Regions from separate parts of the Liquorilactobacillus sp. genome, predicted to be linked through region 1. Evidence: predicted binding sites of a transcription regulator. Region 1 holds the regulator's gene; each other region holds the start of a gene.
What was found. The regulator Rex, encoded in region 1, represses fermentation and respiration genes when NADH is low (regulators of the CRP and FNR family bind a similar motif). The targets are predictions, from matches to a motif close to TTGTGAANTANTTCACAA.
Positions count from the first base shown of each region.

Region 2: the regulator Rex is predicted to act here: its motif matches at 1,886-1,903, upstream of ABF682_RS09705 (shikimate dehydrogenase).
Region 3: the regulator Rex is predicted to act here: its motif matches at 1,160-1,177, upstream of ABF682_RS10470 (class II fructose-bisphosphate aldolase).

Region 1 covers NZ_JBDNTS010000004.1:51,252-54,461, reverse strand. The annotation lists gene groL (chaperonin GroEL) at 1-621, opposite strand, end outside; gene groES (co-chaperone GroES) at 657-941, opposite strand; gene ABF682_RS03100 (lysostaphin resistance A-like protein) at 1,118-1,750, shown strand; gene ABF682_RS03095 (redox-sensing transcriptional repressor Rex) at 1,795-2,451, opposite strand; gene ABF682_RS03090 (ABC-F family ATP-binding cassette domain-containing protein) at 2,680-3,210, shown strand, end outside.
Region 2 covers NZ_JBDNTS010000019.1:9,810-13,019, forward strand. The annotation lists gene ABF682_RS09700 (MFS transporter) at 1-958, opposite strand, end outside; gene ABF682_RS09705 (shikimate dehydrogenase) at 971-1,852, opposite strand; gene ABF682_RS09710 (LysR family transcriptional regulator) at 2,175-3,104, shown strand.
Region 3 covers NZ_JBDNTS010000023.1:16,356-19,565, forward strand. The annotation lists gene feoB (ferrous iron transport protein B) at 1-963, shown strand, start outside; gene ABF682_RS10465 (FeoB-associated Cys-rich membrane protein) at 960-1,115, shown strand; gene ABF682_RS10470 (class II fructose-bisphosphate aldolase) at 1,255-2,118, shown strand; gene ABF682_RS10475 (DUF1836 domain-containing protein) at 2,268-2,783, opposite strand; gene trhA (PAQR family membrane homeostasis protein TrhA) at 2,931-3,210, shown strand, end outside.

The DNA of each region.
Region 1 (3,210 bases):
ATCATTATCTGTAACCATATATTGTGAAAGGTATCCACGATCAAATTGCATTCCTTCTACAACATCCAATGAAGTATCAATTCCCTTTGATTCTTCAATTGTAATAACACCGTCATTTCCAACTTTTTCCATTGCATCCGCAATTAACTTTCCAATCTCTTCACTAGTTGAAGAAATTGCAGCAACTTGAGCAATATCACTCTTTGATTCTACTTTGTGTGACATTTCATGCAGTTCATCGACTGCAGCTTTTGTTGCCAACTCAATTCCTCGACGAATACCCACTGGATTTGCACCTGCAGTTACGTTCTTCATTCCTTCCGTAACAATTGCTTGTGTCAATACAGTAGCAGTTGTAGTACCATCACCTGCAATATCATTTGTCTTTGAAGCAACTTCCGCAACAAGTTTTGCTCCCATATTTTCAAAGTGATCTTCAAGTTCAATTGCCTTTGCAATAGTTACACCATCATTTGTAATTGTTGGTGAACCATAAGACTGTTCCAAAACAACATTTCTTCCTTTTGGACCAATTGTTGATTTAACCGTATTTGCTAACTTATCAACACCTGCAAGCATTTTTGAACGAGCATCTTCTGAAAATTTAATTTCTTTTGCCATTAATAATTCACCTCATAGTCGATTTATAATAATCTTTAGTCTACAATTGCAACAATATCTTTTTCATGAACAACCAAATACCCTTTTTCTTCGTATTTGACCTCTGTGCCAGCATATTTATCAAACAAAACTGTTTCACCGACTTTGACTGATAAAGCAACCTTTTCGCCGTTATCTAAAACTCGGCCTGCACCAACAGCTGCCACTTTTCCTGTTTGTGGCTTTTCTTGAGCATTGCTAGCAATCACTATACCGCCAACAGTTTGTTCCTCATCTTTTTGAACTTCCAAAATAACACGATCTCCTAAAGGTTTAAGCACTGTATATCCCTCCAATATTGTTTTGCTTTTAGCACTTTATTAGTTCAAGTGCTAATCACAACTATTACTATAATCAATTCATGCTAAAAATGCAAGTTTTTTATCACTCTAACTGCAAGAGTGCTAAATTAATATATGCTATACTAGACCTATTATTAAAGTGAATGGAGCTAACTATGAATATCAGAAAAAATTCTTTCGTACTACTCGTAACATATCTTGTTGTCATGCTATTTCCGAATCTTTTTTTTACAGTAAGCAAAAGTAATCTATTGCTGTTCATCACAACTAGTATTGTGGGAACTGCAGGAATATTCTGTATGTTCTACCTTAACCAGAAATTTCCGTTTGCGAACCATATTGATTCAAAAAAAAGCTCCCTGACTTCAGTACTATTATTAGGTATTTTGGGAACAATTCTAGCTTTTCTTGTCCAAAAAGTAACAATGCTTGCTGAAATTTATTTTCTACATCAACCAGCGGTCTCCGAAAATACAAGCCAAATAATGACAATTATCGCTCACTATCCTTATTATTTAATATACGTAATAGTTGCTGCACCGGTAATGGAAGAATTTATTTTTCGCAAAGTATTCTTCGGTAACCTCTCAACCTTTATTAATCCAATGGGAGCTGCACTCTTCTCAAGTATTCTTTTCAGCATTGCTCATGCTGACGGGCACTACTTAACCTATGCTTGTTTAGGACTAGTTTTGAGTTTTGTATACTACAAGGCTCACAATATTAAAGCACCAATCATTACTCATATACTTATGAATCTTCTGGTTGTTGCACTTCAACTAAAATAAAAAGCCTTACCGCAGTAAGAACTTTAGCAAAGCATTTTTAGCTGTTAATCTTCTGATGGTGTTTCAGCTTCATCACCAAATTTATTCAGGAAATAAATTAGGGTTTGTAATTCATTTGTTAGATCAACGTTCTGAACTCTAACAGTACTAGGAACTGTAATTCTAAGCGGCGTAAAATTAAGTATTCCCTTAATTCCAACATCAACAAGCTCTTTTGTAACCTTTTGAGCGACACTGGATGGAACGGTTAAAATTACAATCTCAATTTGCTGAACTGTTAACTGCTCCTTCATATCAGCCATATCATAAACCGGGACACTACTTTGAATTGTTCCAGTGATATCCTGATTAATATCAAAAGCAGCACTAATACGCACATTATTACTCTGATGAAAATTATAATTCAAGAGCGCATGCCCGAGATTACCAACTCCAATCAGTGCTACATTTGTTAACTGGTCTTGCTTTAAGGTCTTCTTGAAAAAAGCAAGCAAGCTGTCCACATCATACCCATATCCTCGTTTTCCTAGAGCACCAAAGTATGAGAAGTCTCTTCTAATTGTTGCGGAATCAACCTTAACAGCATCTGCGAGCTCGGTTGATGAAATTCTTTGTTTGCCTGCATCCGATAAGAAGTGCAAGTAACGATAATAAATTGGCAGTCTTTTGGCTGTCGCGTGAGGAATTTTTGATGTTACCATTGTTTGTCTCCCTTCATTAATAAATGATTCAGTCTTTTTATGTAGTATAGCACATTCCTTGTGAAGTTACGTATTTAACTATCTTCACAAGCAATAATGTTGTACACTATATTTTACCGTATTCATGCTACACTAAAATACATTCACATGCAATAGAATGAGCAATTACTTACCAAGTTTCACAAAGATTATAATTGCTATTAATTTTAATATTCAAGAGGTGTTTTTATGATTTTACTTCAAGTACAAAATGTTGAGCGTCTATTTGGAAGTGATGTTCTCTTCCAAAAAGTTAACCTTGATGTTCAGGAAAGCTCAAGGATTGCTCTCGTCGGGCGAAATGGAGTCGGCAAAACGACATTAATTAAAATGATTGTTGGCTTGCAATCGCCTGATAATGGTCAGATTACAAAAAATAAAAAAATGACAATTGGCTATCTTGCACAAGAGAACGGTTTAGATTCCTCAAAAAGTATTTATGCAGAAATGCTTACTGTTTTCAATGATTTAATGAAAATGGAGGTCAAACTGCATGAACTAGAAAATGCAATTGCAAACTTTAATCATTCTACCCAATCAAAATCACAGTATGACACACTTCTTGACAGTTATGACCAGCTATCGCACAACTTCAAAGAAGCAAACGGTTATGGCTATGAATCAGAAATTCGAGCTGTTCTTCACGGCTTTAAATTCTATGAGAAGGATTTTTCAACTATCATTGGAACCCTGTCTGGTGGACAAAAAACTCGATTAGCA
Region 2 (3,210 bases), on a different contig from region 1:
CACCAGCAGCGGAGAAACCAACAACAAAAGCCATGATAGTGCAGATTATAGAATTAGGAACAAGATACATTACTAATAATGATAAGAATGATATTAGTGTGTATACACTCAAAAAGCTTATTTCTTTGACAGCTTTTTTTGCTAATGCTGCAGTGAAGAAGACACATGCTAATGAGCCGATGCTGTAATAACTAATTAATGTATGAGCACCAGTAGCATTCATATTAGCAACTTTTTGCCCATATTCGCTCAGCCATTGGCTAACTAAATAGAATGTAGACTGCGAAATGTATCCATAAAGTATAAAAAGTGTACCATCAATCCATAAATTTGCTTTTACATTGACAGGCTTTTCTTCTTCAATTTTTACTGAAGAATTTTTTTCGTCTACCGAAGATATTTTAGGAAATTTGCTAGAAGTTATCATAAAAATTCCATTTAGTATCAATATAGCAATACAAAATACAAAGCTCCAACCAAACCATAAATTATTGGCAATGAAGAAACTAACCATTAGAGGAAGAATGAATTGCCCTGCAGAAATAAAGGCCTTTATGACAACATTAGCGGTACCTTTGGAATTAGGAAACATTTCCATCAAAGCGGGATAGGTTCCTGAGTCCAGAAATGAATTGGCAATTCCAGCTAAAATACCAAATATATATGCAACGGTTATATTTTTACTTAAAATGATACCAATGAAGAAAATTAGATAGGTACAAGCACCTAAGACGACGAAAGGCTTCCTACCGAATTTATCAGATAAAGCACCAGATATCAGTAAAACGATTAGTCGGCCAATACCTAATGAAGAAATGACAATTGCTACACCAGCTGTTGTAGTATTCCATTGATTAGCTAAGGAATTCATATTTTGAGCCAAAATTATAACCCCAAAGCCATGAATGAAATAATTTAAATAAAGGCTAAAAGCAGTTGGAATATATTTGTTTTTCATCTATGCTTCCCCCTATTTTTTTACATCATCAAACAATAAACTCTTGATATAGTCGATGGGCATTTCTTCATTTGTCCAGAGTTTGAAGGCTTCCGCACCTTGTTCGAGCATCATTCCTAATCCGTTAAATACGTGGTTTACACCAGCTTCTTTTGCAACTTCCATTAATTTTGTTGTTCTTGGAGAATAAACAGTGTCGTAAACGATCATATCCTTATGGAACCATGTAGGGTCTTCGACAAGCGTCATGTCTTCAAGGGGCTTCATTCCTACTCCGGTAGAATCACAATAAATGGCACTCGAGGCGATTTCTGCTTTAAAATCATCTTTATTTTCCAGCGAATGGAGTGTTGCTTTGCAAGTTGTTTTTTCATTGATAATCGCAACATTTCTGACAGCATTATCCCAGGTAGCATCTTTTATATTAAATAATGAAATTTCAGCAACACCGTCCAATGCAGCTTGGATTGCAATTGCAGTTCCAGCTCCACCAGCCCCAGCCAAAGTCATTTTTTCACCGTGAATATTTAATCCTTCATCAGCTAGTGATTTCATAAAACCTGTACCATCAGTTGTATAACCAGTTAAAATACCGTTATCGTTGACAATTGTATTTACAGCTCCGCATAATTCGGCAGCAGAATCTAGAGTATCGAGATAGGGAATAACTTTCTGCTTGTTTGGCATAGAAACATTTGAGCCACGCATATCGAGTGTACGAATAGCATCAACAGCCCCTTTAAGTTTCTCGTTTGTGATATCAAAAGCAAGATAAGCATAGTTTAATCCAAGTTTTGCAAAAGCGTTATTATGCATGGTAGGAGACATGGAATGCCTGATAGGATAAGCCATTAATCCAATTAAAATTGTGTGTCCATCAATACGTTCTGTCATTATAAAAAAACTCCCTTCAATTTTTCACTAACTTTGTTATTCTATTCACATATTATAAATAATTAATTCAGAATAATAAATAAATAAAAATCTATTAATTCATAAAAAAATTCTATTGAAAAAGTTTAGTATTTAAAATATATACAATAATACACAATATTTCTATGATTACGGTAGGAATGTTTAATTAAACATGCTATAAAAAGATGTAGGAAGAAACCTATGTTAAAAAGAGCAGTGCTCACATTATTTGGAATAAATAATGTAAAATTGATTTATACATAGATATTATTTATTGTTAACATGATTGGAGATGGAGTCTATGAATTTAAAGCATCTTTATTTTTTCAGAGAATTGGCGTACACAGAACATATGGCAAAAGCCGCAGAAAATCTATCAATTTCTCAACCTTCACTGAGTTACGCAATAGAACATTTAGAAAGTGACCTAGGTGTTCCACTATTTGAAAAAGATGGAAGAAATATTAGATTGACAGCAATAGGCAAAATCTATTTAAACTATGTTGAAAGTAGTCTCACGACTTTGAATGAAGGAAAAAAGATGGTTTCACAGTTGCTGGATGTGAGACAAGGACATGTTGATGTAGGATTCACGTACACTCTGGGTCAAGAACTTGTTCCAGAACTAGTGACAGTGTTTCAAAAAGATATGGCAAATAAAAGTATTTCGTTTAATTTTTATCAAAATAATACTGAAGAATTGGTAAAAAAGTTAATTGCAGAAAAATACGATATGGTTTTTTCATCATATATCGAGCAACTAAACAATGAAAGTATTAAAACAAAGTTAGCATATGTACCAGTGGCTAAACAGGAGTTAGTCCTTGTAACACCTAGAAATCATCCGTTAGCGAAATACAGTTCTATTTTCTTAAATCAGTTAGGAAACTATCCATTTATTAATTTCTCAAGGAATAGCGGAATTCGTCCTTTGATAGATAAATTATTCCAAAATAATAATATTCATCCGAATGTTAAGGCTGAAATAGAAGAGGATCATGCAATTGTAGGGTTTGTTCAGCATGGTTATGGAATTGCTTTAATCCCTCATTTATCACAATTAAATCCAGATTTAGTCCATATTGCTCACATAAAAGAACCCGAAGCATTTAATACAATTTATTTAATTTCTAAAGCAGACCATTTTTTGCCACCATCCACAGCAAAGTTTAAATCATTTGCTATTAATTATTGTGATAGGTATTTCATGAACGAACACAGATATATTTAAAACGTTTTTAAAGATAGAAATATTCTATTAATTAAGAAATAAAAAGAGGTTTAATCTGTTTAATGCAAGCGCTATTATTTAAAAAGAATAGCAATCCCTATTAAAT
Region 3 (3,210 bases), on a different contig from region 1:
AAATCATTTATTCCAATGTTAATCTCTACGGGATGTGGTGTTCCAGGAATAATGGCAACGCGAACGATTGAAAATGAGAAAGACCGTAAAATGACAATTATGCTTACGACCTTTATGCCTTGCTCAGCTAAATTGACCGTGATTGCGCTTATTTCAGGAACCTTTTTCCCAAATGAAAGTTGGATTGCACCTTCTGCATATTTTATGGGGATGCTCGCGGTTATTGGTTCAGGGATCTTTTTGAAAAAGACTAAGTTATTCTCTGGACCGCCGCTGCCATTTGTGATGGAATTACCAGCTTATCACTTTCCTAGGGCTGCTAATGTTCTAAATCAGGTAATTAATAGGGCAAATGGGTTTATCAAAAAAGCAGGAACAATTATTTTTGCTTCATGTGTCTTGATATGGTTTCTTTCGAATTTTAACTTTAAATTACAGGCCGTTTCCCAGTCAGAGAGCATGTTAAAAACTTTTGGGACAATCTTATCACCATTATTTGCTCCATTAGGTTTTGGAGATTGGCGTGCGACTGTTGCGGTTTTGGCAGGATTAATTGCAAAAGAAAATTGTGTTGGCACACTTAGAATAGCATTTGGCAGTGGGACAGCGACCGCTTTTACGGAATCATTAAGAGGTACCTATTCAGCAATGGCAGGATACTCGTTTTTAACATTTAATCTACTTTGTGCCCCATGTTTTGCAGCAATTGGTACAATGTATAAGGAGTATGGTGATGTGAAATGGACACTGAAAGCTGTGGGATATCAGACTGCAGTTGCATACTTAGCAGCTTTATTGATTTTCCAATCATATCAGTTGGTCAATAATAATATTAGTTGGCAGGCTGTCACAGCAGTTTTAGCTGTTATTGCAATTTTTGTATACTGTTTAGTTATTAAAAAAGACAAAGAAGAGCAAATATTTGAAATCCAGGATGAAATGAAAGGGAGCACAATAGTATGATTGCAACGATTGTTTTGGCATTATTAATTTTTTCAGCATTCTTTTATGTGATATATTCACGTTTTTTGAAAAAAGGAAGTAGCGGATGCCATGATTGTGAAGACGTAGGTTGTCCGCTTGTAGATACGCACAAGATAAGAAAAAATCATTGAGATAGTTATAATTAATGAAAGAATAGTTTGCAAAGAGCTGTCTTTTGTGAAAACTTTCAAATATTAATTAGAATTGTTATGAAAATGTGTTAGAATATAGACGTACTCAAAAGAGTAATATAATTTAGGAGGCTGTTTTATGTCAATCGTAAACGGTAATGGAATCTTTGACGCTGCTCGCTCAGGTCACTATGCAGTCGGAGCATTTAACACAAACAACTTGGAATGGACACGTGCAATTCTTGCTGCTGCGCAAGAAACAAACACACCAATCTTAATTCAAACATCAATGGGTGCTGCAAAGTACATGGGTGGTTATGAATTATGTCTTAACTTGGTACAACAAACTGTTAAGTCAATGGGAATTACTGTTCCTGTTATAATGCATCTTGATCACGGTAACTATGAAGCTGCTAAAGAATGTATCGAAGTCGGTTATACATCCGTTATGTTCGATGGTCATGATCTTCCATTTGAAGAAAATTTGGAAAAAACTAAGGAAATCGTTGCTTTAGCACATGCTAAAAATATCACAGTTGAAGCTGAAGTTGGTTCAATCGGTGGTGAAGAAGATGGCATCATCGGTGAAGGTGAATTAGCTGATGTTGATGAAGCTAAGCAGATTGCTGCTACAGGCGTTGACTACTTAGCATGTGGAATTGGTAATATTCATGGTAAATACCCAGCAAACTGGACAGGACTTCACTTTGATCGTTTGAAGGAACTTGCAGCTGAAATTTCTACACCACTTGTATTACATGGTGGTTCAGGAATTCCTAAGGAACAAATCCAAAAGGCTATTGCATTAGGTGTTTCAAAGGTTAATGTTAATACAGAATGTCAGTTAGCATTTGCTGCAGCAACGCGTAAATATATCGAAGCTGGCAAAGACGAACAAGGTAAGGGTTACGATCCACGTAAACTTCTTGCACCTGGTGCACAAGCAATTACAGATATTGTTAAAGAACGTATTGCTTGGTTTGGTACACCAGAAGTTAAATAATTTAGTAATAAAAGAACAACCTTTGAAGGTTGTTTTTTTATTACTAAATTATTGGAATTCAAAAATTTATAAATATTTGTTTAAATACATAGTAATGATCAACCAGATTAAGTTACACTTAAAATACGCAACAACGATTATGAAAAAGCTTACTTAATTTTTGATGTTCTTTGTAAATTTACAAGTTTTTCACCAATCATTTTATAGATAACTGCATGAATTGCAAATTGTTCAGTTAATTGAATCATATTTTCATTAAATGAATCAACTTGAGGGGAATTTTCGAGACTAAAACTAGATTGAGTGCGATTGAAAAGGTTTGCAAAATAATCATATGAGTCTGCAATTGGAGCATCCTTAGTAGACTGTTTTATGCCACTTCGGATAGTTTCGAGTGGATAAATTGATTTTAACAGACTGATTACAACCAGTTCAGCAACATTTGTAGTTGTATACTTTTTTTTATTTGGTCGTTCCATTAACTCCTTTTTGACATAACTATTAATCATAGAAGCGGTTATTTTTGTATCAATGAAATCTTCTAGATAGCGATTTCCTAAATTTGCAAGCTGGTCCATATATAAGTCAAAGTCTGGGAACTCATTCCAGAGCGGTAATCTTTTCTTGCTAAAAGCAGTCAGCCATTTTTCGAATTCATTATGCATTGAAAAACCTCTTTCACCTATCAGATATTTCAAGTATAGCACATGTAATCGACTAAATCTAAAATTAAAATTCAATTTTTATGTTACCTAGACTGCAAATCTATGTTATATTAACTATGCAACTACTTGATGTAAGGAGCGACAAAGATGAATACAAAGGAAAGATTATTAAACGAAATTTGGAGTAGTATCACTCATGGAATAGGAATTACACTTAGCATAGCAGCCTTTGTTTTGTTAATAATCAAAGGTGTTACGGAGCATAGTGAAATAGTTTTAACTTCATTTTTAGTATATGGTATCGCGCTAATGACTTTATATACAGCTTCAACACTGTTTCATTCGCTGTATTTTACAAAGGCGAGAACTGTCTTTCAAGCGATGGATCATTGCAGTATCTTTATACTAATTGCTGGAACATATACAC